4 regions of the Devosia sp. 2618 genome follow, and region 1 is predicted to be linked to each of the others. Evidence: predicted binding sites of a transcription regulator. Region 1 holds the regulator's gene; each other region holds the start of a gene.
What was found. Region 1 encodes PhoB, which activates phosphate uptake and scavenging genes when phosphate is short. Its sites were predicted from a motif close to TGTCATNNANCTGTCAT; they were not measured.
Positions count from the first base shown of each region.

Region 2: ABIE28_RS04405 (esterase-like activity of phytase family protein) is a predicted target of PhoB. The motif match lies at 4,642-4,658, and genes of this name have one in related genera.
Region 3: ABIE28_RS04520 (inorganic phosphate transporter) is a predicted target of PhoB. The motif match lies at 3,599-3,615, and genes of this name have one in related genera.
Region 4: ugpB (sn-glycerol-3-phosphate ABC transporter substrate-binding protein UgpB) is a predicted target of PhoB. The motif match lies at 6,509-6,525, and genes of this name have one in related genera.

Region 1 is NZ_JBEPOO010000001.1:651,949-659,676, reverse strand. It holds gene pstC (phosphate ABC transporter permease subunit PstC) at 1-1,180, shown strand, start outside; gene pstA (phosphate ABC transporter permease PstA) at 1,183-2,547, shown strand; gene pstB (phosphate ABC transporter ATP-binding protein PstB) at 2,617-3,399, shown strand; gene phoU (phosphate signaling complex protein PhoU) at 3,478-4,188, shown strand; gene phoB (phosphate regulon transcriptional regulator PhoB) at 4,350-5,051, shown strand; gene ABIE28_RS03100 (DMT family transporter) at 5,181-5,669, shown strand; gene ABIE28_RS03095 (DMT family transporter) at 5,666-6,088, shown strand; gene ABIE28_RS03090 (aldehyde dehydrogenase family protein) at 6,150-7,589, opposite strand; gene ABIE28_RS03085 (fumarylacetoacetate hydrolase family protein) at 7,615-7,728, opposite strand, start outside.
Region 2 is NZ_JBEPOO010000001.1:882,424-890,151, reverse strand. It holds gene ABIE28_RS04410 (AsmA family protein) at 1-2,256, opposite strand, end outside; gene ABIE28_RS04405 (esterase-like activity of phytase family protein) at 2,415-4,574, opposite strand; gene ABIE28_RS04400 (ATP-dependent helicase) at 4,778-7,117, shown strand; gene ABIE28_RS04395 (ClbS/DfsB family four-helix bundle protein) at 7,125-7,637, shown strand.
Region 3 is NZ_JBEPOO010000001.1:903,828-911,555, forward strand. It holds gene ABIE28_RS04495 (MATE family efflux transporter) at 1-182, opposite strand, end outside; gene ABIE28_RS04500 (DUF423 domain-containing protein) at 265-633, shown strand; gene ABIE28_RS04505 (YMGG-like glycine zipper-containing protein) at 717-989, shown strand; gene ABIE28_RS04510 (cold-shock protein) at 1,279-1,494, shown strand; gene ABIE28_RS04515 (NUDIX hydrolase) at 1,628-2,092, shown strand; gene ABIE28_RS04520 (inorganic phosphate transporter) at 2,095-3,597, opposite strand; gene ABIE28_RS04525 (acetolactate synthase 3 large subunit) at 4,035-5,804, shown strand; gene ilvN (acetolactate synthase small subunit) at 5,827-6,381, shown strand; gene ABIE28_RS04535 (hypothetical protein) at 6,385-6,528, shown strand; gene ABIE28_RS04540 (pyridoxine 5'-phosphate synthase) at 6,707-7,450, shown strand; gene ABIE28_RS04545 (TetR/AcrR family transcriptional regulator) at 7,447-7,728, opposite strand, start outside.
Region 4 is NZ_JBEPOO010000001.1:2,385,046-2,392,773, reverse strand. It holds gene ABIE28_RS12065 (sugar phosphate isomerase/epimerase family protein) at 1-637, opposite strand, end outside; gene ABIE28_RS12060 (helix-turn-helix domain-containing protein) at 966-2,003, shown strand; gene ABIE28_RS12055 (hypothetical protein) at 2,013-3,149, opposite strand; gene ABIE28_RS12050 (hypothetical protein) at 3,402-3,713, shown strand; gene ABIE28_RS12045 (ABC transporter ATP-binding protein) at 3,745-5,469, shown strand; gene ABIE28_RS12040 (TIM barrel protein) at 5,491-6,375, opposite strand; gene ugpB (sn-glycerol-3-phosphate ABC transporter substrate-binding protein UgpB) at 6,613-7,728, shown strand, end outside.

The DNA.
Region 1 (7,728 bases):
CGACCTCACCCGCTCCTTTGCCCTCTCGCAAATTCCGGCCGCCACCGTTCAGTCGCTCGACCAGATGGGGCTCAACAACGCCTTCCTGCGTCTGCAGTCGATTGCCTCGGGCTTCGGCGTCACAGGCGAACTGGCTCCCTACGAACAGGCAGCCGGTGAATCGCTCCGCTCCTTCCAGCTGATGACTTCGGTCGTCGTCGCTCTGGTCGCCATCGGCGCTGGCATTGCAGCACTGCTGTTTGCCCGCAGCCGCATCACCGCCCGCCTCCGCGCCCGCAACACCGTTGAGCGCGTCGTCAATCTGGCCCTGCTGGCCTGCTCGGCCGTCGCGATCCTGACCACTCTGGGCATCGTGGCGTCGCTCGTCACCGAAGCCTACCGGTTCTTTACCTTCATCAACCCGCTCGACTTCTTCTTCGGCACCGTCTGGAACCCGAAGTTCTCCTCGACCGTCGAGGGTGACTACGGCCAGTACGGCCTGCTGCCGCTGCTCTCGGGCACGCTGATGGTTGCCGCCATCGCCATGCTGGTTGCCGTGCCGGTCGGCCTAATGGCCGCCATCTATCTCAGCCAGTATGCACCGCGTCAGCTGCGCGCTGTTGCCAAGCCGATCATCGAAATCCTCGCCGGCATCCCCACCATCGTCTATGGCTTTTTCGCCCTGATCACGGTTGGTCCATTCCTGCGCGACACGGGTGCCGCCATCGGCCTCAACATCAGCGCCACCAGTGCGCTCACCGCCGGTATCGTCATGGGGATCATGATCATCCCCTTCATCTCCTCGCTGAGCGATGACATCCTCAACCAGGTGCCACGCACCCTGCGCGACGGTGCCTATGGCCTGGGCGCCACCCAGTCCGAAACCATCCGCAACGTGCTGCTGCCAGCCGCTCTGCCCGGCATCGTCGGCGCCTTCCTGCTGGCCGTCAGCCGCGCCATTGGCGAAACCATGATCGTGGTGCTCGCAGCCGGTAACAGCCCGGTTCTGCGCGGCACGCCACTTGAGCCGGTCTCGACCATTACCGTCTCGATCGTCAATCAGCTCACCGGCGATACTGATTTCGCCGGCCCCCAGTCCCTCGTCGGTTTTGCGCTTGGCCTCACCCTCTTCGTGATGACCCTGCTGCTCAACGTCGTCGCCCTCTACATCGTTCGCCGCTTCCGGGAGCAGTACGAATAATCATGACCGACACGCTCTCAACCACAGCCGCCGCATCCGCCGAACGCACCAAGCGCATCCGCGCCGGCCTCCGCAAGCGCCACCTCACCGAAGCCATTTTCAAGGGCTTCGGTCTGGGTGCCATCATCGTGGCCCTCGGCTTTGTGACGCTGCTGTTCACCGACGTTCTGAGCAAGGGCATCCCAGCCTTTACCCAGTCCAACCTCCATCTCAGCGTCACCTATGACCCAGCGGTCATCGGCGTTGATCCAGCGCCAGTACGCGCTGCCGGTCAGTCCGACGCCGACTTCCGCGCCGCCAATCTCAAGTGGCAGCGCGATGTTGCCCTGCTGAACTGGAACAAGGTCGTCGAAGCCTCGCTCCGCGCCGCTGCGCCTGCCGGTTACGACATCGACAGCCGCCAGATCCTGACGATTGCCGAAACCAATGCCCGCCACCAGATCCGCGACCTGTTCGTTGCCGATCCATCCCTGCTTGGCAAAACCATCGAAGTCGACGTGCTGGCCTCGGCCAATGCCGACAACTGGGTCAAGGGCAATATCGACCGCGATCTGGGCGATACCCAGCAGCAGCTCGCTCCTGCAGCTCGCGCCCTAATCGACACCTACGAAGCCAACGGCACCATCACCTCGGGCTTTGCCTGGTCGATCTTCACCAATGTCGATAGCCGTGCCGCCCCTGCCGCTGCCGGTCTCGCCGGTGCCTTCATGGGCTCGCTCTATATGATGCTGGTCGTGATCCTGCTGGCCGTGCCAATCGGCGTGGCATCCGCCATCTACCTCGAAGAGTTCGCCCCCAAGTCGCGCCTCACCGACCTGATCGAAGTCAACATCAACAACCTCGCCGCGGTGCCATCCATCGTGTTCGGTCTGCTCGGCGCGGCAGTGTTCATCAACTACCTCCATCTGCCCCTGTCGGCGCCGCTGGTCGGTGGTCTGGTCCTGACCCTCATGACACTGCCCACCATCATCATCGCAACCCGTGGCGCGCTGCAGGGCGTCTCCCCGGCTCTGCGCCAGGCCGCGCTCGGCATGGGTGCCTCCAAGACGCAGATGGTGTTCCACCATGTGCTGCCGGTGACCCTCCCCTCGATCCTGACCGCGACCATCATTGGCGTGGCGCAGGCAATGGGTGAAACCGCGCCGCTCCTGCTGATTGGCATGAACGCCTTCGTCGCCTCGGTCCCGGCAACCCCGCTCGATCAGGCAACCGCTCTTCCCGTCCAGATTTTCCTCTGGCAGGGCAACGAAAACCGCAACTTCTTTGAGGCTCGCACCTCGGCTGCAATCATCGTGCTGCTGGCCTTCATGATCGCCCTGAACGCCATCGCCATCTTCCTGCGGACGCGCCTCGAAAAGCGCGCATAGAAGGATCTCGCTAAAATGGATATGCTTGCCGGCAAGGTTAAGATGACCCAGCAAACCGTGAACACCGCCATGAATCCGACTGAAGCTCTCGAACGTACCATCCGCCTGACTGCCCGGGACGTCACCGTCCACTACGGCGCCAAGCAGGCCCTGCACGGCATTTCGATCGATATTCCCGATCGCGCCGTCACTTCCTTCATCGGACCTTCGGGCTGCGGCAAGTCCACCTTCCTGCGCTGCATCAATCGCATGAACGACACTATCGAAGGCGCCAAGGTCGGCGGCACGATCAAGCTTGATGGCGAAGACATCTATGATCCGAACCTGGACGTGGTCGAACTCCGCGCCCGTATCGGCATGGTGTTCCAGAAGCCAAATCCCTTCCCCAAGTCGATCTACGACAACGTCGCCTATGGCCCAAAAATCCATGGTCTGGCGCGTAACAAGACCGATCTGGACGAAATCGTCGTCTCCTCGCTCCGCAAGGCAGGCCTGTTCGAAGAGGTGAAGGATCGCCTCAACGAACCCGGCACCGGTCTCTCCGGTGGCCAGCAGCAGCGCCTGTGCATTGCCCGCGCCATCGCGGTCGGCCCTGAAGTCATCCTGATGGACGAGCCCTGCTCGGCTCTCGACCCGATTGCGACCGCAATCATCGAGGAGCTTATCGACGAGCTGCGCGAGAACTACACCATCGTCATCGTGACCCACTCGATGCAGCAGGCCGCGCGCGTTTCGCAGAAGACCGCATTCTTCCACCTGGGCAATCTGGTCGAGGAAGGTGTCACCGAAGACATCTTCACCAACCCGGTCAACAAGCAGACCCAGGACTACATCATGGGCCGCATCGGCTAAGGCCGAAGCGCTTACAGCAACACTGGTCGCCGGCCTGCGCCTCAACGGCGCGGCCAGGCACACCAAGAGGACCACGCAATGGCAAATATCGGCAAAGACCATATCGTCACCGCCTACAGCGATGAACTTGTCGCCCTCGCCCAGTCGATCGCCGAAATGGGCGGTCAGGTCGAAGTCGCCATCGAGAACGGCACCAAGGCCCTGCTCAAGCTCGACCGCGAGCTGGCAGACGTCACCATCATCGCCGACCAGCATATCGACGACATGCAGCGCAAGATCGACGACATGGCCGTTTCCATGATCGCCCGTCGCCAGCCAATGGCTTCGGACCTGCGCGCCATCATCACCTCGATCCACGTCGCGGCCGATCTCGAACGCGTTGGCGACATGGCCAAGCAGCTGGCCCGCCGCTCGCTCAAGCTCGAAGGCATGAGCCTGCAGCCAACCTTTTACAACGGCGTCAAGAACATGACGGCGCTGGTGCTCCGCCAGATCAAGGAGGCGCTCGACGCCTACTCGAACCGCGATGCAGCTGCCGCCATCGAAGTGTGTAACCGCGACGACGAAGTCGACGCCATGCACACCTCTCTGTTCCGCGAACTCCTCACCTACATGATGGAAGATCCGCGCAACATCACGCCCTGCACGCATCTGCTGTTTTGCGCCAAAAACCTTGAGCGCATCGGCGACCACGCGACCAACATCGCCGAACGCGCCTATTACCTCCAGACCGGCAAGCAGCTCACCAGCGACGTCCAGGACCTGCAGCGCACCCAGATCAAGGCCTGAGATACCAGTCCCTCGCCCCAGTAGACCTCATGGTGAGCTTGTCGAACCACGAGGTCGTCGCACACCAGCCTCCACTCGCTAGACCTCGTGGTTCGCCAAGCTCACCATGAGGTCTTGAAACTCCGGCGCCCAAACCAGGCAGCCCCAACGGGAGCCACCCCATGCCCGCCACTATCCTTGTGGTCGAAGACGAAGGCGATATCGCCATCCTGCTCCGCTACAACCTCGAAGCCGAGGGTTTCCGCGTCGTCACCGCTGAAACCGGCGACGAAGCCCAGCACGCCATTCAGGACAAGCTGCCCGACCTGATCCTGCTCGACTGGATGCTGCCTGAAATTTCCGGCATTGAGCTCTGCCGTCGCCTCCGCGCCCGCGAAGAAACCGCCCGCGTACCGATCATCATGCTGACCGCTCGCGGTGAGGAAGAAGAACGCGTGCGTGGCCTCGCCACCGGCGCCGACGACTATGTGGTCAAGCCCTTCTCGGTGCCTGAACTGGTCGCCCGCATCCACGCCTTGCTGCGCCGCGCCAATCCAAACCTCGTCACCGCCGCCCTCAAGGTCGGTGATCTCGAACTCGATCGCACCACCCACCGCGTTCGCCGCGCCGCCCGCGATGTCCATCTCGGCCCCACCGAATACCGCCTGCTCGAATATCTGATGCGCCACCCAGGCCGCGTCTATTCGCGCGAGCAGCTGCTCGATGGCGTCTGGGGCAATGACGTCTATGTCGATGAGCGCACCGTCGACGTGCATATCGGCCGCCTCCGCCGTGCCATCAATCGTGGCCGCGAAAGCGATCCGATCCGCACCGTCCGCGGCGCCGGCTACGCCTTCGACGAACGCTTCGCCCAACTGGCTTGAGCCCAAAACACGCCCCCCACAAAATCCCCGCGAAAGCGGGGATTTTCGTTTCTGGTCAGCGCCCTGCCCTCCATCGCCCAGCCAACGCCCCTCATGCTAGCATCGGGGTCTCCCCGTTCGAGTCGATCCATGCCCCCAGCCGTCCCCCACAAAAATAACCCGCTCTATCTGCTCGCGGCCTTCGCCAGCGGCGGCCTTCTGACCCTGATGGTTCTGTTCAATGGCGAAGCCGGCAAGCATGGCGGCGCCCTGTTTTCGTCCTGGCTCGCCCATGGCACCGGCACCGTGGCGGCACTGATCTTTCTTGCCATCCTCTGGCCGCGCCGCACGCCGCAAACAACGGAACGCTCCAAAGCGCCTCTGTGGGCTTATCTCGGCGGCGCATCGGGCGCCCTCACCGTCATCCTGACCTCCACAACCGTCAACACACCACTCGCCCTCGCCGGAACGCTGGCGCTGGGTCTTGCCGGGCAAGTCGTCTTCGGCCTCGCCGCCGATCAATGGGGCTTTTTCGGCCTGCCCAAACGCCGCCTTGGCCTCCGCCAGCTCGCTGCCGTCGTGCTGATCGCCTCGGGTAGCCTGCTGATCATCCTCTTTGGCCTGGGTGGCGCGGCATGACCATTTTTATCCTCTATGCCGTTCTCGCCGGTATTCTGGTCGGCCTCAGCCGTCAGCTCAATGGTCGGCTTGCCCTCTCCACCAGCCCGCTTGTTGCGTCCTTGTGGAACCACATCGTCGGCTTCGCGCTGCTCACGGTGATCGGTCTGGTCGTGGGTGGGCTCATCACCCCCGGCGCCGCCGAAACGCCGTGGTGGGCCTTTCTCGGAGGCCCGGTCGGCGTGATCTTTGTTGCCTCGGGCTCATGGCTCATCGCCCGCATCGGCGCCGTCAACACGGCCCTGATGGTCATCGGCGGCCAGATGGTCTCCGGCGTTGTTCTCGATATCGTCCGCAGTGCCCCGCTAACCCTTTGGGCCAGCGCACTTGGTGTCGCGCTGATTGTCACCGGAGTGTTCCTGACACAGCGTCGGGGGTAACAATGTGTTAACGAAAACGGGGCCCGAAGGCCCCGTTTGTTACACTGTGATAACGCGCTGCTTAGCCAGCTGCGGTGTAAGCCGTCTTCACCACGGTGAAGAACTCGGCTGCATACTTGCCCTGCTCGCGTGGGCCATAGCTCGACCCCTTGCGACCACCAAACGGCACGTGGAAATCCACACCGGCGGTCGGCACGTTGACCATCACCATGCCAGCCTCGGCATTGCGCTTGAAGTGCGTCGCATACTTGAGCGAGGTGGTGACGATACCGGCCGACAGACCAAATTCGGTGTCGTTCGACATGGCCAGCGCTTCTTCGTAATCCTTGACGCGAATGACCGATGCCACCGGCCCGAAGATCTCTTCGCGGCTGATGCGCATGTCGTTGGTCGCTTCGGTAAACAGTGTTGGCTGCAGGAAATACCCTTCAGTCGCGGCCTTCACCAGCTCGCCACCGGCAACCAGCTTTGCGCCTTCGGCCTTACCGATAGCGATATAGTCGGTGTCCTGCTTGAGCTGGCTTGGATCGACCACGGGGCCGATCTCAGTGTTCTTGTCCAGCGCGTCGCCAACCCGCAGGTTGCGCGTCCGCTCAGCCAGCGCTTCGACAAACTTGTCGTGGATGCCAGCCGTCACGATCACGCGCGACGAAGCAGTGCAACGCTGGCCGGTCGAGAAGAATGCCGACTGCGCCACGCTCTCGACAGCAACCTTGAGGTCGGCGTCATCGAGCACGATGGTCGGGTTCTTGCCGCCCATTTCCAGCTGGAACTTGCGGTTGTGTTCAATCGAAGCGGCCGCAACACGCTTGCCCGTACCCACCGAACCGGTGAAGCTGATGGCGGTCACGTCCTTGCTGTCGAGCATGGTCTGGCCAACGACCGAACCCTTGCCCATCACCAGGTTCAGCACGCCCTTTGGCAGGCCGTTGCGCACAAGAATGTCAACGATCGCCCAGGTCGAACCCGGTACCAGATCAGCTGGCTTGATCACCACGGTATTGCCGTAGGCGAGCGCCGGAGCGATCTTCCAGGTCGGGATCGCGATCGGGAAGTTCCATGGCGTAATGATGCCGATGACGCCGATTGGCTCGCGGGTAATCTCAACGCCAACACCGGGACGAACCGACGGCAGAACTTCGCCCGCAAGGCGCAGCACTTCGCCAGCAAAGAAGTCGAAAATCTGCGCCGCGCGGGTCACTTCGCCGATGCCCTCTGGCAGCGTCTTGCCCTCTTCGCGGCTCAGCAACTCGCCAAGCTCAGCCTTGCGCGCCAGGATTTCCTGCGACGTCTTGGAGAGGATGGCATGACGCTCAAGAATGCCGGAGCGTGACCACGCTGGGAACGCAGCCTTGGCAGCAGCAATAGCCTGCTTGGTTTCTTCAGCCGTCGCGCGGGCATAAAGTCCCACAACTTCAGCCGTATTGGATGGGTTGATGTTCTCAGCGCCGTCCGAGCCCACCCATTCCCCATCGATGAGGTTCTTATGCAGTTCAGCCATTTGGGATGCCTTTCGGAGCAATAATCTAAAGAAGTTCGGCCTTGGCCAGGTCACGCAGCAGGTGGCTGGAGCCATAGGTCCAGGGTGGACATTTGGTGGATAGGTTCACGGTGTTAGATAGTGTGCCCAGCTCAGATGT
Region 2 (7,728 bases), 230 kb from region 1:
GCCAATGATCGTCCCCAAACCACCCGCATCGCCCAGCGCAACATCGAGCGTGCCATCGCCCTGGATTTCGCTGTTCGGCCCGGTCAGCAGATTGCCGGAAAAGCTGATGCTTTCCTCGCCAAGGCTGGCGGTCAGATTGGACGCCAGACTGTTGGTCGCCGTGCCCTCAAGGCCAAAGCTCACCAGCATCGAGCCATCGCCATCAAATATCGGCGTCTCACCAAAACCGATCTGCTCGCTCAGCGCATCGACATCACTCGATTCCAGCGCCCCGGTAATCCGCAGTGGCGCGGTGGTGATACCAAACAGGCCCGAGCTCAGTTCCGCCCGCAGGTTGAGCGCCGCCGTGCCCAGATCGCCATCCAGCGTCACAAGCTGGCCGCCCTCGCTATTGCGATCGCCGATATCGAAGTGGATGCTAGCCGGAGCCGACCGCGCCAGATAATCGCGCCAGGCGGTCGGCGTGCCATAGAGATTGTAGAACCGCTGCAAGGCCGGTGCGGTGCCCAATGCGATGCTGACCGTGCCCATGCCCGAAAGAGTTGGATCGCTCAGCGAGCCCGAAACCTTGCCCGACGCATTGACGCCAACGCCGCCCCATTCCGTCGCGCCGAGACGCGACAGACGCACGCCGCTAGCCATCCATTGCCCTTCGGCGACCAGACCCGTTCCATCCAGCCCGTAGACAGTCGCGCTATTGGCAGTGAAGGAAAAACTGCCCTCGGGAAAGCTCAGGGCAAAGGCGTTCTCGCCCGCAACATCGGGGATCAGCGCCGCGAGGACCGCGCTATCACCGGTGCTCAGCGCATCAAAATGCCCGACCACGTCAAGCCGTTTCTCATCACCAAAGCCCAGACGAATTTCGAGCCCATGCGGCTTCTGGTTCAGCGTCAGCACGCCATTGACCAGCCCGAACGCATCGCCCGCCAGCATGACGCGACCACTCAGCGAACCGGGCACATTAAACAGCGGCGAATCCTCGCCCGGTTTGCGCCATATCTGGGCCAAACCATCCAGCCGGTTGCTGGAGATCGAAACCTGACCATGAAACGCCGGGCGATTGTCCTGGCGGCTGACTTCGCCGCTGGCGCGCACTTCCGTGTCGCCCGGCAATTGCCCGATGAACTGCTGCACCTGCCAGTCTTTGCCGTCAAAATTGGCGTCCATCCGCACATTGCGCAGCGCCACGCCGCGCAGGCCGATTTCAGCCAGATCGACGCCAACCCGGCCCGCCATCGGCGGAATGATCGGGGGGGGCAATTCGGTCAGCAGGCGTATGATTTCATAGGGCTGGGTGGACGTATCTTCATTGACGTCGCGCGGCGGCAGGGAAAACACGCCGCCGGACACCACCGCATCAAAACTGCGATCATGGCCAAGCTGGATACTGGCCGCTCCCGTCAGGCGCGTGCTGGCGCGGTTCTCGTCCGGGCGCAGGGTATAGCCGGTCAGAACGATCCGGTCGGTCGAACCGGTGACCTTGCTCTCGACCACCATATCGCCGCGAATGTCGGTGGCCACATCGGTCACGACCGGCTTTTGCCGATAGACCATATCGCCTTCGAATTTGGGCGCCATGCCCGGCGTCAGCGCGCCATCGAGCGAGAATGAGAACGCGCCCGATTGCGGCTGCAGGAAAACCGACGTCCGCGAAGCGCCGTTGCTGCCCGCCACACCGGAATTAAAGCGCAGGCTATAGGGCGTGTCGCGATAGGAGCCTGTGCCCTGGAATGAAAACGGGCCGCTAAAGCTCGACAACCGCAATTCGCCGCTGACTTTTTCGGCCACGAAGTTCTCGCCTGATCGATGATCCATCAAGCGCACGGTGGCATCAACGATGGTCGCCTGCCCGAGCCCGACCGCGCCATTTGCACCGTCAACGCTGACGCCGCTGCCGAAAAAGCCGCTATCGTCGATGGTGAAGTCGATGACCGGCCCCTGCAGGATCAGCCTGGTCACAGTGTAATTGTCGCGCAGGAAGTCCATCAGCGAAAATTCAGCTTCGACGCTATCGACCGTCGCCGCGGGCTCCTCAGGCGAACCCACCAACACATCGTTGAAATGCAGGCGCGGCTGGGGCAGCAGGGTAAACTCGATATCGCCGCGCACCGTCACCGGCGTACCCAAAACGCTCGTTGCCAGCTCTTCCATCCGGCCGCGATAATCGCTCCACTGGATGAAATAGGGCACGATAAACGCGCCCGCGAGCACCACGATGGCGAGCAGTCCAACGACGATGTAAATGCGGTTCAGCACTGCACTGGTCTATCCAATTTTGCGCGGCAGAGTGTAGGCATGCACGTGTGTCGCGCAAGTCCGCTATTGCCTTGAATACACGACAGTTCCAGCAGTGACATCAAAAGCATACGGCCGGCCCCGAAGGACCGGCCGCGCATTGTTGGTGTTGGCAGCGCCTAAAGCGCGCCGATGGTCCAAAACAGCGTCTCGCCAGAGCTGTCCGAGGTGCCGTCATTGTCGGTGATCACGAAGCCATTGCCGGCCGCATCAATGGCAAAGCTCTCGACCTTGTCGACGATATAGCCGTTGCTGGCCTTGAGGTCGGGGATGAAGTCACGCACCAGTTCCTTGGAGACAACCGGCAATTCCGTGCCCAACTTGGCGGCCACGAGGTCGGCCACAGGCACGCGATAGAGCGCCTTGAGCTTGGCCTTGTCGCCGATCTGGTTGTCACGCTCGACGATATAGATGTAGTCGCCATGCGCGGTGATTTCCGACAGCCCAACCCAGGCGCCTTCAGCCGGGGTTTCGAGCGGATAGGCAACGGCGCCCCATTCCTTGGTGGCAGGCTTGTAGCTCAAAAGCTTCACCTGGCCCTTGGGATCGTCCTTCCATTCGCGCTGGATGGCGACCCACAACGTCGTGTCGTCGCCCTCGCCGATGCGGGTCACGCCTTCAGCACCGAAGCGCACGGCGTTTGCGGTCAACTCGTCAGGAAGCGCGACTTCGGCAATGATCTTGCCGTCAGCATCGACATTGTAGAGCGCATGTGGCGTCAGCTTGGCGCTATCGCCTTCCGAGGCGAGCCAGAAGCCGCCCTTGCCGTCCAATGTAATGCCTTCGAGGTCCAGTTTCTGGGCCGCATCTCCACCGCGGGTGATGATGGTCTTGGCTGTGATACGGGCCGGCTGGCTGGTCGCATCGATCGTGTAAATGGCAGGCTCCGCCGACAGCACGCTGTCGCTGACCGCATAGAGAATACCCGGCTTTTCAGCATCGGCCACGGCACCCGAAATCGCGGCCCAGCCAATCGGACGGCCATCGGCATCAAGGTCGGAAATCAGCTGCGGATAGTTGGCTGGGCCTTCAGCCAGTTCATAGAGCATCACGTGGCTGCCCACGCCGCCATCGGCGCGCAGGTCGACTTCATTGGCCGTTGCCAACAGATTGCGTGCTGGAATGGCAACCAGACCTTCAGGCGAAATGCCCGAAGGCAGCGACTGCACGAATTCTGGCTCAGCGCCGGTATCCTTGTAGACCGCGATCAACGACGAACGCTCTTCGGCCACGAAAATGTACTGCTGGCCGCCAAAGCTCGCGACTTCCAGACCTTCTGGCTCGACGCCCTTCTTGTTACGGTGGTCGGGATAGTGACCGAGCTGCGCCGCGTTGTAGTCAAGCGCATTGCCCGAGTCGAACAACACGGTGCCGTCACGATTGAAGATCGTGAAGCCGCGCGTGCCACCCTTCCAGTCGCCTTCATTGGCGATGACGAGGCGGTTGGCATCGAGCCACTTGATGGCGTCTGGCTCGCGCGGCACGTCGGCCTGCTTGCCGGTGAAACGCAGCGCGCCGTCCTTCTTGGTGTCGACATCGGCCAGCGACACCGTGCCGGCATCAAAACCACCCGTGACCGTACCGCTCTTGCCATCGATGATGGCGATGTAGTTGTTTTCCTGCAGCGTGACGGCGATCTCGTCATTCTCGTTGAAATCGACGAATTCCGGTTCCGGGTCCTCGGCACCAACCGATGCGAGACCGGTCAGTTCAACCGTCTTGAGCGACTTGGCGGCAACGTCAAAGATCACAACAAAACCGGCGGGCAGCTGTGGAATGCCGCCGTCGCCGAGTTCTTCGTCGCGCTCGTTTTCGATCGCGATAGCCACCAGCGTCCCAGCAGCATTGTGCGCCACCGAGTCAGGCTGGCCGCCCAGATCGTATTCGTCTTCGACCTTCTGCGTCGCAATATCGACCACAGACAGCTTGCCCGAAGGATTGGTAAAGTTCTCGGAGGTGTTGACGCCGACATAGGCCTTGTCGCCGATCACGGTGACCGAGGTCGGCTCGCCATCGAGCGACAGGAAACCCTTGGGCGCCGGTGCCTTGGCGTCGGTGATGTCGACAAAGCCGATGCCGCCAGCCGGGCTGTCCGAATAAATCAGGGTCATTCCGTCTTCGGTCGCGGTGATGATTTCCGAAGAGGTGGCCTCAGCCTCGGGGCTGTTCAGCGCGACAGGAAAGCTGGCAATGCGGTTGAAGTGTTCTGCGGCATTGGCCGAAACAGTTGTGGCCAGCAGCGCGGCGGTCAGCGCGGTCAGAAGTTTTGTCGTGTTCATGAAGGAAGCCCCGTGGGAAATCGTGCATTTCCGTAGGGCTGCCGCACAACAGTCCCATGACGCAGATATGACGGATCGGTGACAGCGCGGCGTTCTATACACCGCGCGGCCCAATGCCTATATTGCCGATGAGAACAAAATAAGATTCGTCAATGCCCGCGCAGAGCGTCCCTGCCCCGGATGCCGCGATGGAAAGGCCTTTTATGTCCGGTGAACCCCACCCACTCGACCGCCCGACTGCGGGCGCCATTACCGGCCAGTTCAAGCGCAACCAGACGCCTGACTATCTGAGCGGCCTCAATGAAGAACAGCGCGATGCGGTCGTCAGCATCGATGGCCCGCTGCTGGTGCTCGCGGGCGCCGGCACAGGCAAGACGCGTGTGCTGACCACCCGCATTGCCCACATTATCAATACCAACCGCGCCTGGCCCTCCCAGATCCTGTCGGTGACCTTTACCAACAAGGCCGCGCGGGAAATGAAGGAGCGTATCGAAAAGCTGGTGCCGCGCCTTGAGGCAATGCCGTGGATGGGCACTTTCCACTCGATCGGCGCTCGCATCCTGCGTCAACACGCCGAGCTGGTGGGGCTGACCAGCTCTTTCACCATCCTCGATACCGACGATCAGATCCGCCTGATCAAGCAATTGCTCGCGGCCGACAATATCGACGAGAAGCGTTGGCCCGCCAAGCTCTTCGCCAACATGATGGACGGCTGGAAGAACAAGGGCCTGCTGCCCAAGGACGTGTCGCCCGCCGATAGCGGCAGCTATGCCAATGGTCGCGGCTCCAAGCTTTACGCAGACTATCAGGCTCGCCTCAAATCGCTGAACGCCGCCGATTTCGGCGACCTGCTGCTCGAATGCATCCGGCTGTTCAAGGAAAACCCGGACGTGCTGGCCGAATTCCACCGCAAGTTCAAATACATGCTGGTGGACGAGTATCAGGACAGCAACGTCGCTCAATATCTGTGGCTGCGCCTGCTAGCGCAGGGCAAGCCCGCCAGCGAAGCCAATATCTGCGTCGTGGGTGACGACGATCAGTCGATCTATGGCTGGCGCGGCGCCGAGGTCGACAACATCCTGCGCTTCGAAAAGGACTTTCCGGGCGCAAAGGTGATCAAGCTCGAGCGCAATTACCGCTCGACTTCCAACATCCTCAAGGCCGCCTCCAACATCATCGCCTTCAACGAAAGCCGCCTCGGCAAGACGCTGCAGACCGATGTCGGCGAAACGGGCGAACTGGTCTCTGTCACCCAGCTATGGGACAGCGAAGAAGAAGCGCGCACCGTCGGCGACGAGATCGAGCAATATCAGCGCGACGGCGACAGCCTCAACTCAATGGCAATCCTGGTCCGCGCCTCGTTCCAAATGCGCGAATTCGAAGAGCGGTTCATCACCCTCGGCCTTAACTACCGCGTCATCGGTGGCCCGCGCTTTTACGAGCGCAAGGAAATCCGCGACGCTCTGGCCTATCTCCGCCTCGTGGCCCAGCCTGCTGACGACCTGGCTTTCGAGCGCATTATCAATGTGCCCAAGCGCGGCATTGGCGACGCCACGGTCAAAATGCTGATGGAAACGGCGCGGGACCAGAACATGCCCCTGCTGGCCGCGACACGCCTGCTGCTTGAAACCGAAGAACTCAAGCCCAAGCAGCGCACGACTTTGGGCAGCCTTGTCGGCCAGTTCGAAGACTGGGCGTTCCGCTCCGCCTCAATGAAGCCATTCGAACTCGTCGAGCAGATCCTCGAAGAGAGCGGCTATACCGACATGCTCAGCGCCGACAAATCGGTGGAATCGGAAGGTCGCAAGGAAAACCTCAAGGAACTCAGCCGCGCCATGGGGGATTTCGACACCCTCGGCGGCTTCCTCGAACACATCTCGCTCGTCATGGACCGCGATAGCGCCGATGCAGCTGATGCTGTCACCATCATGACCCTGCACGGCGCCAAGGGACTGGAGTTCAACACCGTCTTCCTGCCCGGTTGGGAAGAAGGCACTTTCCCCAGCCAGCGTTCGATGGATGAAAGCGGCCGCGCCGGCCTCGAAGAAGAGCGCCGCCTCGCCTATGTCGGCATCACCCGTGGCCGCAAGCGCGTTCGCATTTCCGCCGCGCAGAACCGCCGCATCCACGGCCTCTGGCAGTCAGCCATTCCATCGCGGTTTCTCGATGAACTCCCCGCCGATGCCGTCGAGGTCAAGGACACTGGCTCATCCTATGGCGGTTACGGCTATGGCGGCGGCGCCACCAGTCGCTTCAACAAAGCCGACCCATTCGAGAGCGTTTACGAAACGCCCGGCTGGCAGCGCGCCCGCGCCCAGCAGGCCAGCCGCAAGGGTGGCGGCCCGCTGACCATCGACGGCGACCTGGTGGCGCGCTCGGTGGACCTCGGCAACGACAAATCCGCCTTCGGCATGGGCGAACGCGTCTTCCACCTCAAATTCGGCTACGGCGCCATTACCGATATCGAAGGCAACAAACTGACCATAGACTTCGAAAAAGCCGGCCGCAAAAAGGTTCTCGAAAGCTTCATCAAGAAGGCCTGATCGCTCCATGGCTGTGCCGCAGAACAAGGCCGAACTACTCACGGCCATCGACACCACCTATGCCAAGCTGGCCAAGGAGCTGGCCAGTATTCCCGAGGATCGCGCGAGCGAACAGACCCTCGATGGGCATATGCAAAACACGCAAATGAGCGTGCGCGACCTTGTCGCCTATCTCATCGGCTGGAACGAGTTGGTGCTGAAGTGGCACGCCCGCCAGCGTGATGGGCTGGTTGTCGATTTCCCCGAAACGGGCTTCAAATGGAACCAGCTCGGCCAACTGGCGCAAAAGTTCTACGCCGATTACGCCGACCTGACCCTGCCAGAACTGCTGCAACGTTTCGCCGACGCCAAGGCCGGCATCGTGGCCCTCATCGAAAGCCATGATGACGTCGAACTCTACGGCGCGCCCTGGTACGAAAAGTACACCATGGGCCGCATGATCCAGTTCAACACCTCATCGCCCTATTCCAATGCATTGGCGCGCCTACGCAAATGGAAAAAGGCGCAGGGGCTGCGCTGATTGCCGACCACTGATTTCCCCAATGCCTCCCTGCTGCGAGGATAAGTCAGATTGACGGCGCGGAGCTCTTGGCGCAACTAGGCGGCAAACC
Region 3 (7,728 bases), 250 kb from region 1:
TAGCTCGAGCCAAGCCAGCCGAGCAAGATGACGTCGGTGGTGTGCAGGGCGTTCTGCGCCAACTGCGCGATGACAAGGGGCCAGGCCAGCGCAAAGGTGGCGCGCAATTCGGCGCCCCAGCCGCTCGACGTCGAAATGCCGCTATCGGCTGCGTTGGCCGCAACCGTGACTTGCTCGCTCATATCAAAATGTCCTACTCGCGAGACCTGCTCTAGATGAAACTGGCAATCAGCGGAAGAGGGCGGCACGGCGGGGCGTCATGCAATGGCAATTGAGAATGGTTTGATGCGGCGGGTGACTTTGGCGGCGGCAGGCCTGGCCGGTGCGGTCGGCGTGATGGCGGCTGCGGCGGGTTCGCATAGCGGTGAATCGCGCAACCTGTCGGCCATCGCGATGATCTGCCTGGCTCATGGCCCAGTGCTGCTGGCGCTGGCCTTGGCAGGACGCGGGCGCGTGCTGCAGGTTGCGGCCGGGCTCATTGCCCTCGGTACGTTGGTCTTTGCTGGCGACCTTGGCATCAGGGAGTGGCTTGGCCATGGCGCGTTCCCCGGCGCGGCCCCGATCGGTGGTGTCGGGATGATCGGCGGGTGGCTCACCATCATCGTTGCGGCCTTCGTCACACGCGACGGTTGAAAGTTTCAAGTTTGTTAAAATTTCGCTGGAACCAAACTGTCGCCGCGCGCATTTTAGGCACGATAGTTCCTGGAGGGTATCCAATGCATAAGTTTCTGATCATCGCCGCCACTGCTCTTTCGCTCGCAGCTTGCACCACCACCCAGCAGGGTGCTGTGGTTGGCGCCGGTACCGGCGCAGTTATCGGTGGCCTCGCCAGCGGTAACATCGTTGGCGCAGCAGTTGGCGCGGGTGTGGGCGGCGTCGTTGGCGCAGCAGCTGGTAACGTGCTCGGTCGCGTTCCAAACAGCAACAACATCTGCATCTACCAGCGTCCAAACGGCAGCCAGTATCGCGATACCTGCCCACGCGGCTAATGAATACCTAGTTGCAGCATCGCCCCATGCTGCACGCGCCATTCGGCGCTTGGCACTCGGTCCGGAGTCCCTCCTGGATCGGGTGCTATTTCTTGCGCAGGATTCGCCTTGAGTTTCCAAAAAAGTGTCGCCATATTTTTGTATGACGACACTATCTCGCGCTACCTGATCTGCCGGCCACACGCCGGAAATTTGGCTACTCCTGATCGGTGAATCGTTTAGGCCGGGTCCCTATCCCGTTTTTAACTCGTAGCCGTTCATGCGGCGACCACTTGTGAGGATCAAGTTCATGGCTACCATCACCGGTACTGTAAAATTCTTCAACACGACCAAGGGCTTCGGCTTCATCTCGCCAGAAAATGGTGAGAAGGATGCATTTGTGCACATCTCTGCAGTGCAGCGCTCTGGCCTGCAGTCGCTCTATGAGGGCGACAAGGTGACTTATGAGCTCGAAACCGGCCGTGACGGGAAGGTTTCGGCGACCAATTTGACACTGCTGGGCTGATTGCAGTTCGAGAATTTGTGAGGGCCCTACGGGCCCTTTTTTGTTGGCATCTGAGCCCTAGCGCCGATGTCGCGTCGACTCTGGCGCGATGCCTGTGCGAAGGTGCGCCGACAAAGACATCGGAGGCCGGCCCATGCTGCGCGAATTTTTGAGCAATTGGAGCCCACGCGTCGAAACCACGCCGGGGCTGCGCCAGTCTGGCGCGCTACCCTATTCGATTGTCGATGGCCGGGTCGTTTTCCTGCTGATCACTTCACGGCGCACCGGGCGCTGGATTTTCCCCAAGGGCGACATCGAGATCGGCATGACCGCCTGGGAAAGCGCGGCGCAGGAAGCTCTTGAGGAAGCTGGCGTGACCGGTGAGATCAGTAGCGAGCCAGTCGGCAGCTACCGCTCCGGCGCCAGCGCTGACGGCTCAAGCCTGATTGATGTCGATCTTTATCCGCTGCGGGTCGAAACCCAGCTCGACGTCTGGCAGGAAATGGACCAGCGCCTGCGCCATTGGGCGGTTTTGCCCGAAGCGCGCCGTCTGCTCAATGACGGCGCGCTGTCGCGGATTGCGGTAAAACTCGGAACGCAGCTGTGCTCTACCCGCTGATCCTAGAAGCTGATCAGCAGGTTCAGGACCCAGAACAGCGCTGCTGCCAGCAGAGCTGAGGCTGGCACGGTGATCACCCATGCCGCAGCAATGCTGGTGACGTGCTGACGGCGAACCAGCTTGCGGCGATCGGTCTTGCGTTCCTTGGACAGGGCAGCTTCGGGCGTCGCGTTTAGCGTCGCGGGGTCGAGGTGCTTGGCGTGAATGGGCACGGCGGAAAATTCGAGATCGCGGCGCGAGTAGAATTCACGCAGGAAGCCAACGCCAAAGATGGCGCCTACGGCAATATGGGTCGATGACACTGGCAGGCCCAGTGCCGAAGCAACCAGCACCGTCACTGCCGCAGACAGCGCCACGCAATAGGCCCGCACTTCGTTGAGCTTGGTAATCTGTTCGCCGACCGTACGGATCAGGCGGGGGCCGAACAGCGCCAGGCCTAGCGAAATGCCGACGCCACCGATGGCCAGAACCCAGAATGGCAGGGTGAGACCCGATGCTTCCATATGGCCGGACTGCAGCGTGCTGACGATCGCTGCAAACGGGCCGATGGCATTCGCAACGTCATTGGCGCCATGCGCAAAAGAGAGCAACGCTGCAGCGACGACGAGCGGCAGGCGGAACAGCGTCGAGACATGCTTGTTGCGATTTTCCATGCCGATGGACTGGAAGCGAACCAGTGGCATGGCGCCGATCCATCCCAGAGCGGCGAAGACGACGCCGAGGATGATCACGGTCAAAAGGCTCGGCGACCACATGCGGCTCAGGCCTTTGGTCGCGATGTACATGGCGAAGATGCCTGTCATGGCCGAAACCAAAATGGGTACCCAGATGCGCGCCGCCGAAACCTTGTCGATGCGATCGGTAATGGTGTGCTTGGTGAAAGAGAGCAGGGCAGCGGCGGCAGCGGCGCCGAGCACTGGTGAGATGACCCAGCTGGCGGCAATCGAACCGATCATCGGCCAGGCAACGCTGGCAAAACCTGCCGCGGCGATACCGGCGCCAACAACACCACCCACAACGGCGTGGGTGGTTGAAACAGGGGCGCCGATATAGGTGGCTAGATTGACCCAAAGGGCGGACGCCAAGAGGGCCGCCATCATCAACAAAACGAAGGCATTGCTGTCAATCGCGTCGCCGACGAGCAAATCGCGCGCAACGGTATTGACCACGTCGCCACCCGCCAGAATGGCGCCAGCAGCTTCAAAAATAGCGGCGATGATCAGCGCACCACCCATGGTGAGTGCCTTGGAACCCACAGCCGGGCCCATATTGTTGGCAACGTCGTTGGCGCCGACATTGAGTGCCATGTAACCGGCGATAACCGCCGCGATGACGACGATGTAGGTCATCGGCCCGTCGGCGACGGCGAAACTCGCCCAGACCGCAGCCACCAACAGGAACACCAGCGCAATGCCGGGCGCTGCCAGCGAGCGCGCTAGATCATGGGTGGCGTGCTCGAGGCCGGATACGCGCTTGAGGTCTTTGTCGAGGGCACTCTGGGACATGCGTCATCAAACCGTCAAAAATCTCTTTGGCGGGGCAATAGCATTGTCTGCCGCCACGGCGAGAAGTTTTGCGGTCGCATGCGCCCAATTAGCGGGTTTTCCGCTGATTAGTTGCCTCTCGGTTCGTTTCCCGGCGGGCTGGGCCCTGTTTTTGTGTGTGACGATCACCCACAAATCCTGCTGCGCTTCGCTTCGTAGCCTGCAGGTCTTGACTCGTTCGGGCGAATGAACCTATCAATGCCACCACAATTTTAAGGAGAGGTCCCGTGCGGGCACTCATTCTCGTAGTACGCAGGCGCATCGGCAACGTGGGATAAAATCCCGCGCGATAGCTGGTGCGCCGAAAACAAGGTCCCGAACGGGGCCTTTTTTATTGCCCGGTTTTCGACGCTACGAGATTGGGCTCCCAGATTTGGACTTTAGGGAAGGACTACACGATGGCCGAAAAGATGACCGGCGCGGAAATGGTGATACAGGCGCTGACCGATCAGGGCGTCGAGCATATTTTCGGGTATCCCGGTGGCGCAGCGCTGCCGATCTATGACGCGATGTTCCAGCAGGACAAGGTGCAGCACATTCTGGTGCGGCATGAGCAGGGCGCAACCCACATGGCCGAAGGCTATGCGCGCTCGACCGGCAAGCCCGGCGTGGTTCTCGTGACCTCCGGCCCCGGCGCAACCAATGCGGTGACCGGCCTCACCGATGCGCTGATGGATTCCATTCCCATGGTCTGCATCACCGCGCAGGTGCCGACGACGCTGATTGGCTCGGACGCGTTCCAGGAATGCGACACTGTCGGCATCACGCGTAGCTGCACCAAGTACAATTATCTGGTGAAGCGCGTGGAAGACCTGCCGCGCATCATGCATGAGGCCTTCCTCATCGCGACGACCGGCCGTCCCGGCCCTGTGGTGATCGATATTCCAAAGGATGTGCAGTTCGCGCTCGGCGAATATTACATGCCTGACCTCGATACCCTGCGTCACCAGAGCTACCGCCCACAGATGGACGGCGATGCCGCTGCCATCGAAGCCGCTGTCGATCTGATGCTCAAGGCTGAACGTCCGATCTTTTACACCGGCGGCGGCGTGATCAATGCCGGGCCGGAAGCGTCTGAGCACCTGCGTGAATTGGCTGCGCTGACCGGCTTCCCCGTGACCTCGACCCTGATGGGCCTGGGTGCTTTCCCCGCATCCAATCCACAGTGGATGGGCATGCTGGGCATGCACGGCACCTACGAGGCCAACCTGGCGATGCATGACTGCGACGTCATGATCAACATTGGCGCGCGTTTCGATGACCGTATCACCGGCCGCATCGATGCCTTCTCGCCCAATAGCCGCAAGATCCATGTCGATATCGACCCGTCCTCGATCAACAAGGTCGTGCGCGTTGACGTGCCGATCATCGGCGATTGCTCGCGCGTGCTGGCCGAAATGGTCCGCATCTGGCGCAGCAAGACCAATCAGCCTCGCACCGAGGCCATCGCGCCATGGTGGGGCCAGATCGAGAAGTGGCGTGCGGTCAATTCGCTCGGCTACAAAAACTCGGAAACCACTATCAAGCCGCAATACGCGATCGAGCGTCTCTATGAGATGAGCAAGAAGCAGGGCAAGGAGGTGTTCATCACCACCGAAGTGGGCCAGCACCAGATGTGGGCTGCCCAGCACTTCCATTTCGACAAGCCAAACCACTGGATGACCTCCGGCGGTCTGGGCACGATGGGTTATGGTCTGCCGGCTGCCGTTGGCGTGCAGGTGGCGCATCCCGATGCGCTGGTGATCGACATTGCCGGCGAAGCCTCGGTGCAGATGACGATGCAGGAAATCTCGACGGCGGTGCAGTATCGCCTGCCGATCAAGATCTTCATTCTCAACAATGAACGCATGGGCATGGTGCGCCAGTGGCAGGACCTGCTGCATGGCAGCCGCTACGCGCATTCCTATTCGGAATCGCTGCCCGATTTCGTCAAGCTGGCCGAGGCCTATGGCGGCAAGGGCATCCGTTGCGAGAATCCGGCTGAGCTGGACGCGGCGATTGCCGAGATGTTCGATTATGACGGCCCGGTCCTGTTCGACGTCATCGTCGAGAAGGACGAGAACTGCCTGCCGATGATCCCATCAGGCAAGCCGCACAACGAGATCATCCTGCCCGACACCGCCAATATCGGGGACATCATTGACGAGAAGGGACGGCAGCTGGTTTAGGCCGCTGTTGAGGACAACAGATATGAACGCACATTTGCAGCCGACTGGCTCGGCCTATTTCCTGACCAAGGAAACCCAGGAAATCGAACGTCACACCCTGTCGGTTCTGGTCGACAACGAGCCTGGAATCCTGGCTCGAGTGGTTGGCCTGTTTTCGGCGCGCGGCTACAACATTGAAAGCCTGACCGTCAGTGAGACCGAACACGGCCGTCGACTTAGTCGCATCACCGTTGTCGTTATCGCCACGCCCAAGACCCTGACGCAGATCAAGCTGCAGCTTGAGCGCCTGGTGCCGGTGCACAAGGTGCATGACCTGACCGCTGAGGGCGCGTCCATTGAGCGTGAGCTGGCCCTGATCAAGGTTGCCGGTTCCGGCGATCATCGCGCCGAGACGCTCCGTCTCGCCGATGCGTTCCGCGCGCATATCGTGGACGCGACTGTCGAGAGTTTCGTGTTTGAAGTGACCGGCAAGCCCGACAAGATCGACAGCTTCATCGCCCTGATGCAGCCGCTGGGTCTGGTTGAAGTGGTCCGCACCGGCCTCGCGGCCATCTCGCGCGGCAATAAGGGTATGTAATCCATGCGCATCGGCTGCCTCCACACCGCGCAGAGCAATGTCGCGGTGCTGGAGCGCGCCGCGGCGAGCCTTGAAATAGGCTCGCTTGCGTCACGATATCTGGCTCGCCCGGAGCTGCTTGCAGCCGTCGGGCGGGCCGAGGAATGACCATAGGCACTGCCGTTGCAACGGTCGCGGCGATGGATGAACTGGCGCACGATTGCGACGCAGTTCGGCCTCACGGAAGCCGTTGCGCAAATCCGTTGATCGCTGCCATCACAAGGTTGGATTGGGCGGCGGCGAATTGATGGTGTATGGGTCGGCATCTGTTCGTTCTGGTGCCGCCATGACCCTGCTTTCCGTGAACCTCAATGCCGTCGCTCAGTTGCGCAATCGCCGTGATTTGCCCTGGCCTAGTGTCGTGGGCATGGCGCGGGTTGTGCTCGACGCCGGCGCGAGCGGCATCACCATCCATCCGCGTCCGGATGAGCGCCATATCCGCCGCAGCGATGTGTTCGATCTGGCAACGCTTCTGCGCGAGGAATACCCAGAAGCCGAGTTCAATATCGAAGGCTATCCGAGCGATGACTTTTTCGACCTGATCGAAGCGGTCAATCCTGCCCAGGTGACGTTGGTGCCCGATGATCCGGCGCAGGCGACTTCCGACCACGGCTGGGACTTTGCCGGCAATGGCAATTTCCTGACCTCGGTGGTGCAACGCCTCAAGGCGCCCAATCGTCGGATTTCGCTATTCAGCGATCCAGACGCGGGCGCTGCGGGCGCTTCCGCTGCGAAGGCCACGGGCGCTGACCGTATCGAGCTTTACACCGGCCCTTATGGTGGTTGCTATGATGACGCGGAGCGCGCTGCAGTCGAGTTGGCCGCACTCGCCGATACCGCCAAGGCGGCCCATGCCGTCGGTCTTGGTGTTAATGCCGGCCACGATCTGACGCTGGCCAATCTGCCAGCCTTCCAGGCGGCGGTTCCGGGCGTCGAAGAGGCCTCAATCGGTCATGGCCTGACGGCTGATGCGTTGCTGATGGGCTTTGCCGAGGCTGTTCGTCAGTACCGGGCCGTCCTCGACAACTAACGCTGCCGGGCACCAAAGGCGCGGAGGAAGGTCTTTACCCCAGCGGTCGACGCTTCGCGCAGTGAATGATCGCTCGGCGGCTGGCATGGCCCGGCGTCCAGACGCACGTCGGCATTGATCAGCGCCACGAACTGCCGTGTGGCAAGGCTGGCGTCGTCGATGTCGAGATAGCCATTGCGCGCCAGTTTGTCGAAACATGCAGCGATCACCGGCCAGTCCTGGCCGGGGCCATAGGCCTTCCAGGTCGCATAGAATTCGGGATAGCGCTTGGCCTCGCG
Region 4 (7,728 bases), 1.7 Mb from region 1:
CGCGATCATTTTCGGAAATGTGCAGGACGCCCATTCCGTCGCCGAGGGTTCTAATGGCGCGAGGCTGGCTCTTTTCTTCGATATTGGCGTGGAACGTGTCGTACATAATCCGAAAGGCGGGATGGTCCACCCGGTCCACATATGCCCGTGCCTGTTCCATCGTGTTGAGGAAGTAGGTCTCGAAGCGATTGAGGTGTTCGAGGCTGAGATAGATCCCGTTCGCACTGGCCCGATCGGCCATCGCATGGTGCGTTTCCGCTCCATATTTCAACTCGTCTTCGGTCGGCCCGGCACCGGTAAACTGGCCGATGGGCGCATGGAACGGTCCGCCAATGCTCTCGGCGCCGAGGGCTATCGCGCAGTCGAGCGCCCAGTCGAGATGCTGCTGGCCAGCGTGGCGAATGGTGGGGTCCGAACTGACAGGATTAGCGTCGGCGGATGGGATCACCGAGGTCGTGGTGCGGCGGAGTCCGATGGCATCGAGCTGGCCGCCCAGCCATGCATAATGCTCGGGCGCGCCGCGCAGGACGGGCACTTCGACGCCATCATAGCCGAGGTCCTTGAGCTGCCGCAGCTGACCCAGATGCTGTTCCTCGATGAAGCCGCTAAGGCATAGCAAATTAATGCCGACCTGCATGATCCCCCCACTCGCCCTTTTGGACCCTTTGTTAGGCCCCCAGTATGCTGAGATGCCTCTTGCCGCGCAAAGCGGTTCTTGTTCTTTCTTCGTCAGGCGAAAATCGTCGAGTGAGCGTTTTCGAACGTCAGCATTGTTGACGCATTTGATACTGTGGCCGGATTGTAAAGCCCGTCACTCATCGCCTGTCGCCTACAAACCTTGACTTTGTTCGTCGCCCCTCCCTAGGATTGGCCGTGCTGAAGTCGTCCAGAACTATCCCCGAGATTCGACCGGCACGCGTTCGAAATACCGCACCGGTAAATTTTGAACATTTGAGGAGCGAGCCGTGGACAGTCTGCACCCCGCCTTGGGCGCCAATCGCCCCGCCGTGTTCCGCGAGCCGGGTGCATTGCTCTATGCGGGCAATTGCAAGGATTTGCTCGACGCATCCATCGCCGGCAAGGTGACCCTGAGCGCCTGGACAAGGCGGGGCTATCCGGGGCGCGACTTAGGCAATGCGCTGCCGCAGGTCTGCTCGGTCGGCGGCTGGGACGCGACCTATCCGCAGGATTGGGGTCTCAAGGTTCACTGCAATGAAGGCGTCAAGATCGCCTATGTGGCACGCGGCAGCCTGACGCTGACGCTTGATGGCCAGAAATACGAGCTGCGCGAAGGTCAGATGTTTGTCGTTCGGCCATGGCAGTTGCACGCCTTCGGCGATCCCAATGTGGTCGCTAGTCAGGTTGTCTGGGTGCTGTTCGACATGGGCACGCGGCGGCCACACGAGCAGTGGCAGTGGCCCGACTGGCTGGCCTGGCCCGAGCGCGATCAGCAACGTCTGACGGAGTTCCTCTCCAAAAACGAGCAGCCCTACTATCAGGCGTCGCGCGATGTTGCGCACGACTTCCAGCAGATAGCCGATGTGGTTGCGACCAATGATATCGAGGGCGGCGAAATCCGGCTGCGGTTGACCATTTCGATGATGCTGATGCATTTCATGCAGCAGATCGAGGCGCAGGGGCCGTCGCTCGATCAGGCGCTGGCGCAATCCAAGCGCACCGTGCGTATCTTCCTCGAACGCCTCACCCATGCGCTGGATGAAGACTGGACGCTGGATAATATGGCGGCTGAGTGCAATCTGTCGCGCACTCAATTCACCCAGCATTGCCTTGCGCTGACAAACACGACGCCGGTGCGCTACCTCCAGATGCTGAGGCTCGATGCGGCTCATAAGTTGCTGATGACCAAGCCCGCGCTGCCGGTCACCTCGGTGGCGTATGACTGCGGATTCTCGTCCAGCCAGTATTTCGCCACCTGCTTCAAACGCCGTTTTGGGCTGTCGCCGCTGGAAGCGCGCCGACAGCCGCAATTGATGGCGAGCTAGAAGCTGTTACTAGGCATTGCCGACCTGCAGAACGGTGAAATCGCGGCGCATATACTGCTCGAAGAACCGGCCAAAAATCGGGTTTGTGGTGGGGTCTTCGGTGTCGCCAACGACGGTGAACAGGGCGGCGCATAAGCCGTCGACGCCTTCGCCATGGGTTGTAGTGATGGTGCCTTGCGCTGTTTCAGGCATGCTGGCTTTCCAGCGTCCCCCGATCTGCCGGGCTGCAGCCTCGGCCGTGTCGCAGTCGGCGTAGGTCAGTGCAATCGCAACGGCCGGATTTTCCAGCTGCACATCAGCGATGATGCCGCCGAAATAGGGCGGGATGCCTTCGGACAGGCCGGCGATCTGGGATTCGAGCTTGCTGCGAAGCTCATCGAGATTGCCCGGCTGAAGGCTGACGAGGTCCGCCAGATCAAAGCCACCCATGCCAAAAGCCGGCGAGATCAGCATTGCCTGAACAATCCAGCCATCGCCGACCGATTGATCGAGGCCCTTGAGCGCCGTGGCGACAATTGGATTGTCAGCGACCGAGGGGCCGTCGTTGAGTAGCACTGGTACCGCCGCTGGCGATGAGGCCTGCACGATCGCATTGCCCTTGGTTGCCACAAAGGTCGCGGCGCCCATGCTGCTGCGCCACGGATTGGCCGGGTCACGCTTGTCGAAGTCGATTTTCATGGGCTCGCCATTGCCGAGCACGCCGTCGTCGCCGCCGAAGGGGACGAAGTCATGCTGCTTGAGCGTATCGAAAAAGGTGGCCGCATCTGCGTCAGTTTCCATGCCCCAAAGCGCGATGACGTTTGGTGGGCTGGCCAAACCAACGAAGTACTGAACCTCGCTTAGCGAGATGCCAGCTCGCTCCTGCCAGTCGGCGAGCTCGTTTCTGAAAAGGGCGTCGACAGGATAGAGCCCGCTCCCCACCTGCAGTCGAAGCAGGTTCTCGCGTTTTGCTTCCTCTCCGGCGAGACCCGGCAAAGCAAACAGCGCCGAAACGTCGACGAACCTGGCCTGGATCGGGTCGTCCGGATTGGTGAGGATGAACTCGGGCAAATGGTCGAGGGCTTGCGTCAGAGCGTCCAGATTTTGGGCAAAGGCGGCCCCACTGGTCGAAAGCAGCAGGACGGTGGCAATAGCGCTCAGGCGCATGGGGAGCTTCTCCTCGGTGTCACTGTTTGCCCGTAGGACGCTTCGCGGCCCGCAAAGCTTGGTGGACATGACGCGTTTTGTCGATATCGCGGTTCTAGCGCAGGCGAGGGGCACTAGCCCACCCGAAGTCACTCCCGCGCACAGCAAAAGCTGGCCCAAACTCTTGCTTATTAACATGACTGTGTTACTCCGCTTTTATTGCGGCGCAGGATAAACTGGCCCGCATTGTCCCGCCCTGCTCAGGAGAGAACGATGTCGCCGACCGATTCCGATGCCACTTTTGCCGCTATGCGCGCGGCTTTGATGGCTTCCTATGCGGGCGCGCTGGCAACGTCGCGCCTCTCGCCCCTGGAAGCGCTCGAGTGCATGGCGGCGGCGCTCGGAACCATCTATCGTGAAGTGGCCGACGCCCATATAGACCCACAGGGCTGCCCATGCGGATGGCAGCCCAATGAACTTCTCGACATAGTTGCGCTTGAGCAGTCAATCGCGGCAAATGCCGTCAAAGACGAGGACGCCACACTGTTTGACCTGCGCTCCATGCTGCCGGTCGGCCACGGCTGATACTCGACCCAAACCTTAGTTAGTGCCTCTCATGATCAAGCGTTTCTTCTCCTATTACGCCCCCTACAAGGGGCTGTTCTTCCTCGATTTCGGCTGTGCCATTGTTGCCGGCTTGCTGGAACTTGTGTTCCCGCTGGCTGTTGCCTATTTCATCGATTCCCTGCTGCCGCGCTCCGAATTCGGCTTCATCATCATTGCCGGCGCCGTGCTGCTGGCGATCTATGCGGTCAATGCCGTGCTGCAGGCGGTGGTCAACTATTTCGGCCACGTGCTGGGCGTTTCGATCGAAACCGACATGCGCCGTCAGGTGTTTGATCACCTGCAAAAGCTGAGCTTCCGCTTCTTTGACAACAACAAGACCGGTCACTTGATGACCCACGTCACCAAGGATCTGGAAGACGTTGGCGAAGTGGCCCACCACGGCCCAGAGGACATTTTCCTCGCCATCATGACCTTTGTCGGCGCGTTCATCCTGATGTTCGTCACCAATTGGCATCTGGCGTCGATGACCGTGGTGATCGTGCCCGTCGTGACCTGGCTGGTCAGCAAATACGGTTCGCGCCTGACGCTGAACTGGCAGGAACTGTTCGGCCGCGTCGGCGAGTTCAACACCCGCATCGAGGACTCCATCGGCGGCATCCGCGTGGTCAAGGCGTTCGCCAACGAGAACCACGAAGCGGGCCTGTTCGAGGGCAATAACAAGGCCTATCGCAAGACCAAGATCCAAGCCTACGCCATGATGACGGCGAGCATCACCATCACCTATCTCAGCACCCGCATGGTGCAGCTGATGGTCATGCTGGCGGGCTCCTGGTTCGTCATCAAGGGCGAAATGACCTATGGCGGCTTTGTCAGCTTCCTGCTGCTGGTCGAGGTTTTCCTGCGCCCGATCGACAAGATCACTGGCGTTCTGGAAAGCTATCCCAAGGGTATTGCCGGCTTCCGTCGCTTCACCAACCTGATCGACACCGAGCCCGACATTGCCGACCGCCCCAATGCTCAGGTCGTTGGCAAGCTGCGTGGCGACATCATCTTCAAGGACGCTGCCTTCTCCTATGAAAGCGGACGCCGGGTGCTCAATGGGCTGAACCTGACCGTTTCGGCGGGCGAAACGCTGGCCATCGTCGGGCCATCGGGCGCCGGCAAGACCACGCTGTGCTCGCTGCTGCCGCGCTTTTATGAGCTCGACAGCGGGTCGATCAGCATCGACGGCATCGACATTCGCGACATGACGCAGGCCTCGTTGCGCAACCAGATCGGCATTGTCCAGCAGGACGTGTTCCTGTTTGGCGGCACCATTCGCGAGAACATTGCCTATGGCTTGTTGGGCGCTAGCGATGAAGCCATCTGGGATGCGGCCAAGCGCGCGCGGTTCGACACGGTGATCAAGCGCCTGCCGCAGGGCCTAGACACTATGGTCGGCGAGCGCGGCGTGAAGCTGTCCGGTGGCCAGAAGCAGCGCGTGGCGATTGCCCGTATCTTCCTCAAGAATCCGCCGATCCTCATTCTCGATGAGGCGACCTCGGCGCTCGATACGGCCACTGAAGTCGCCATCCAGCGCTCGCTGGCCGAGCTTTCGCAAGGCCGCACCACGCTGGTGATCGCGCACCGTCTGGCCACTATCCAGCATGCCGACCGCATCGTCGTGATCGACGAGACCGGTATTGTCGAAGAGGGCACACATGACGTGCTACTGGCCCGCGACGGCGCCTATTCGGTGCTGCACAAGGCCCAGTTCGGCTATCTGGCCAGCTAAACAAGACCAGGTGGCAGGGCTTTAGAGCCCTGCCAATTGCCGCGCCCGGCTGAGGCAGCCCGGCTGTTCGCTGCTATAACGCTGGCTGATCTCCATCATCAGCACTGTGTCGGGCAGGAATGTCAGTTCCGAAAAAATCCAGTCCCAGTCGATATCGCCCCAGCCCAGCGGCAGGTGCAGATCGCCAATCCCCATCGCGACGTTTTCGGCCTGGTGATAGGCGATGTAGTGCGCCTGCGGCCGCCCGAAACTATCGTGGACATGCAGGTGCCCGGTGACGGGCGCCATCGCCGCGATCTCCTGGCGGAAGTCGAGCCCGCGATACGTGCATTCGATATAGGCGTGGCTGAAATCGATCAGTGCCACCAGATTGGGATGGTTGACTGCCAACACGGTTGCGGCGACTTCAGCCGGCGTCTGGCGATATTGCCCGGCTTCCGTGCTGAAGATGTTTTCGAGCGCCACGCGGATGCCGTAGGGGCGGCAAAATTCAGCCAGTTCGGTAAGGCTTTCGCGTTCGAGCGCATCCGCACCGGCGCGGTGATGCCATTGATCGGCGCGCAGATGGCCGCCATGCTGAACCAGAATGCGTGCTCCAAGGCGGTCGCTGACCTCTGCCAGCGCCTTGGAGACCTGTAGCTGATACGCGACGGTGTCGGGGTCCATGAAGTTTGACGAGACTAGACCATGAACGGTGTAGCGGAAATCAAATTGCCGCGTGATGGCCTCAAGCCGCTGGAGGCGTTCAGCGACAATCCGGCCGCCAGCGATCAGGTCAATGCTGGTCAGACCCAGTTCGACCGTGTCGACACCAAGCTCGGCCATCTGCCGCAATTCTGCTTCCAGACCAAACAGTTCGCCGTCGTCGGAGCCGACGCTAAACCCTGTTCCGATGATATTTCCCATGCTGTCCCCTTGGCGCGCGGTGGTCAAAATTTTGATCGCCTGCCTTAGCCATTTTCATGCGACGGCTGCATGACTGTCGCGGCAAACCCGCGCGGCCTCGGGCCTGTGGAGTGTCACCAAACCATCGTTTTGCTGTCACCCAACTGTTAATCGCCATTGTTAGGCACGCCGGGCTCGCAAGATGTGGGCCGGTAGGGGGCTTCCTGCCGATACTTCCAGTTACGCAGGAGAGAACCCATGGTTCGCTACCCACTCGCCGCCGGACTTGCCGTCCTGACCGTCGCACTGACCTCGAGCGTCGCCCTTGCCCAGACCGAAGTCACCTGGTGGCATGCCATGGGCGGCGAACTGGGCACCAAGCTCGAAGAAGTTGCTGCCAATTTCAACGCCAGCCAGTCCGACTATGTCGTGACCCCGGTCTACAAGGGCAGCTATGCCGAGACGCTGACCGCCGCAATCGCTGCCTTCCGCGCTAACGAACAGCCTGCAATCGTTCAGGTTTTCGAAGTCGGCACCGGCACCATGATGGCCGCAAAGGGCGCCGTCTATCCCGTCTACAAGCTGATGGAAGACAACAACCAGCCATGGGACACCGCCGGCTTCCTCGCGCCAGTGACCGGCTACTATTCGGACCCTGAAGGTAACATCCTGTCGCTGCCATTCAACTCGTCCACCCCAATCATGTACTACAACAAGGACGCCTTCGAAAAAGCCGGTCTCGACCGCGACGTCGCGCCAAAGACCTGGGCTGAAGTCGAAGAGTTCTCGAAGAAGATTGTCGCATCGGGCGCTGCCACCTGCGGTTTCACCACCGGTTGGGTGAGCTGGATCCAGACCGAAAACCTCTCGGCCATCCACGACCTGCCTTATGGCACGCTGCAGAACGGCTTTGGTGGCCTCGGCACCGAATTCACCTTCAACGGCGAAACCCAGGCCCGTCATTGGGACAACCTGGCCAAGTGGAGCAAGGAAGGCGTCTTCAAGTATGGCGGCCCAGTGGGCGGCAACGACGCGCCTCCGCTGTTCTACTCGGGCGAATGCGCCATCTACATGAACTCCTCGGCCTCGCGCGCTGGCGTTGTCGCCAATTCCAAGGACTTCGAAGTCGGCTTTGCCCCGCTCCCTTACTATGAAGACGTGATCGCCGAGCCAAAGAACTCGATCATCGGCGGCGCAACGCTGTGGGTGCTGAACGGCAAGTCGGACGACGTCTATGCCGGCGCTGCCCAGTTCTTCACCTACCTGAGCCAGCCTGAAGTTCAGGCCGATTGGCACCAGTTCACCGGCTACCTGCCAATCACCAATGCTGCTTTCGAGCTGGGTGAAGAGCAGGGCTACTATGCCGAGCATCCT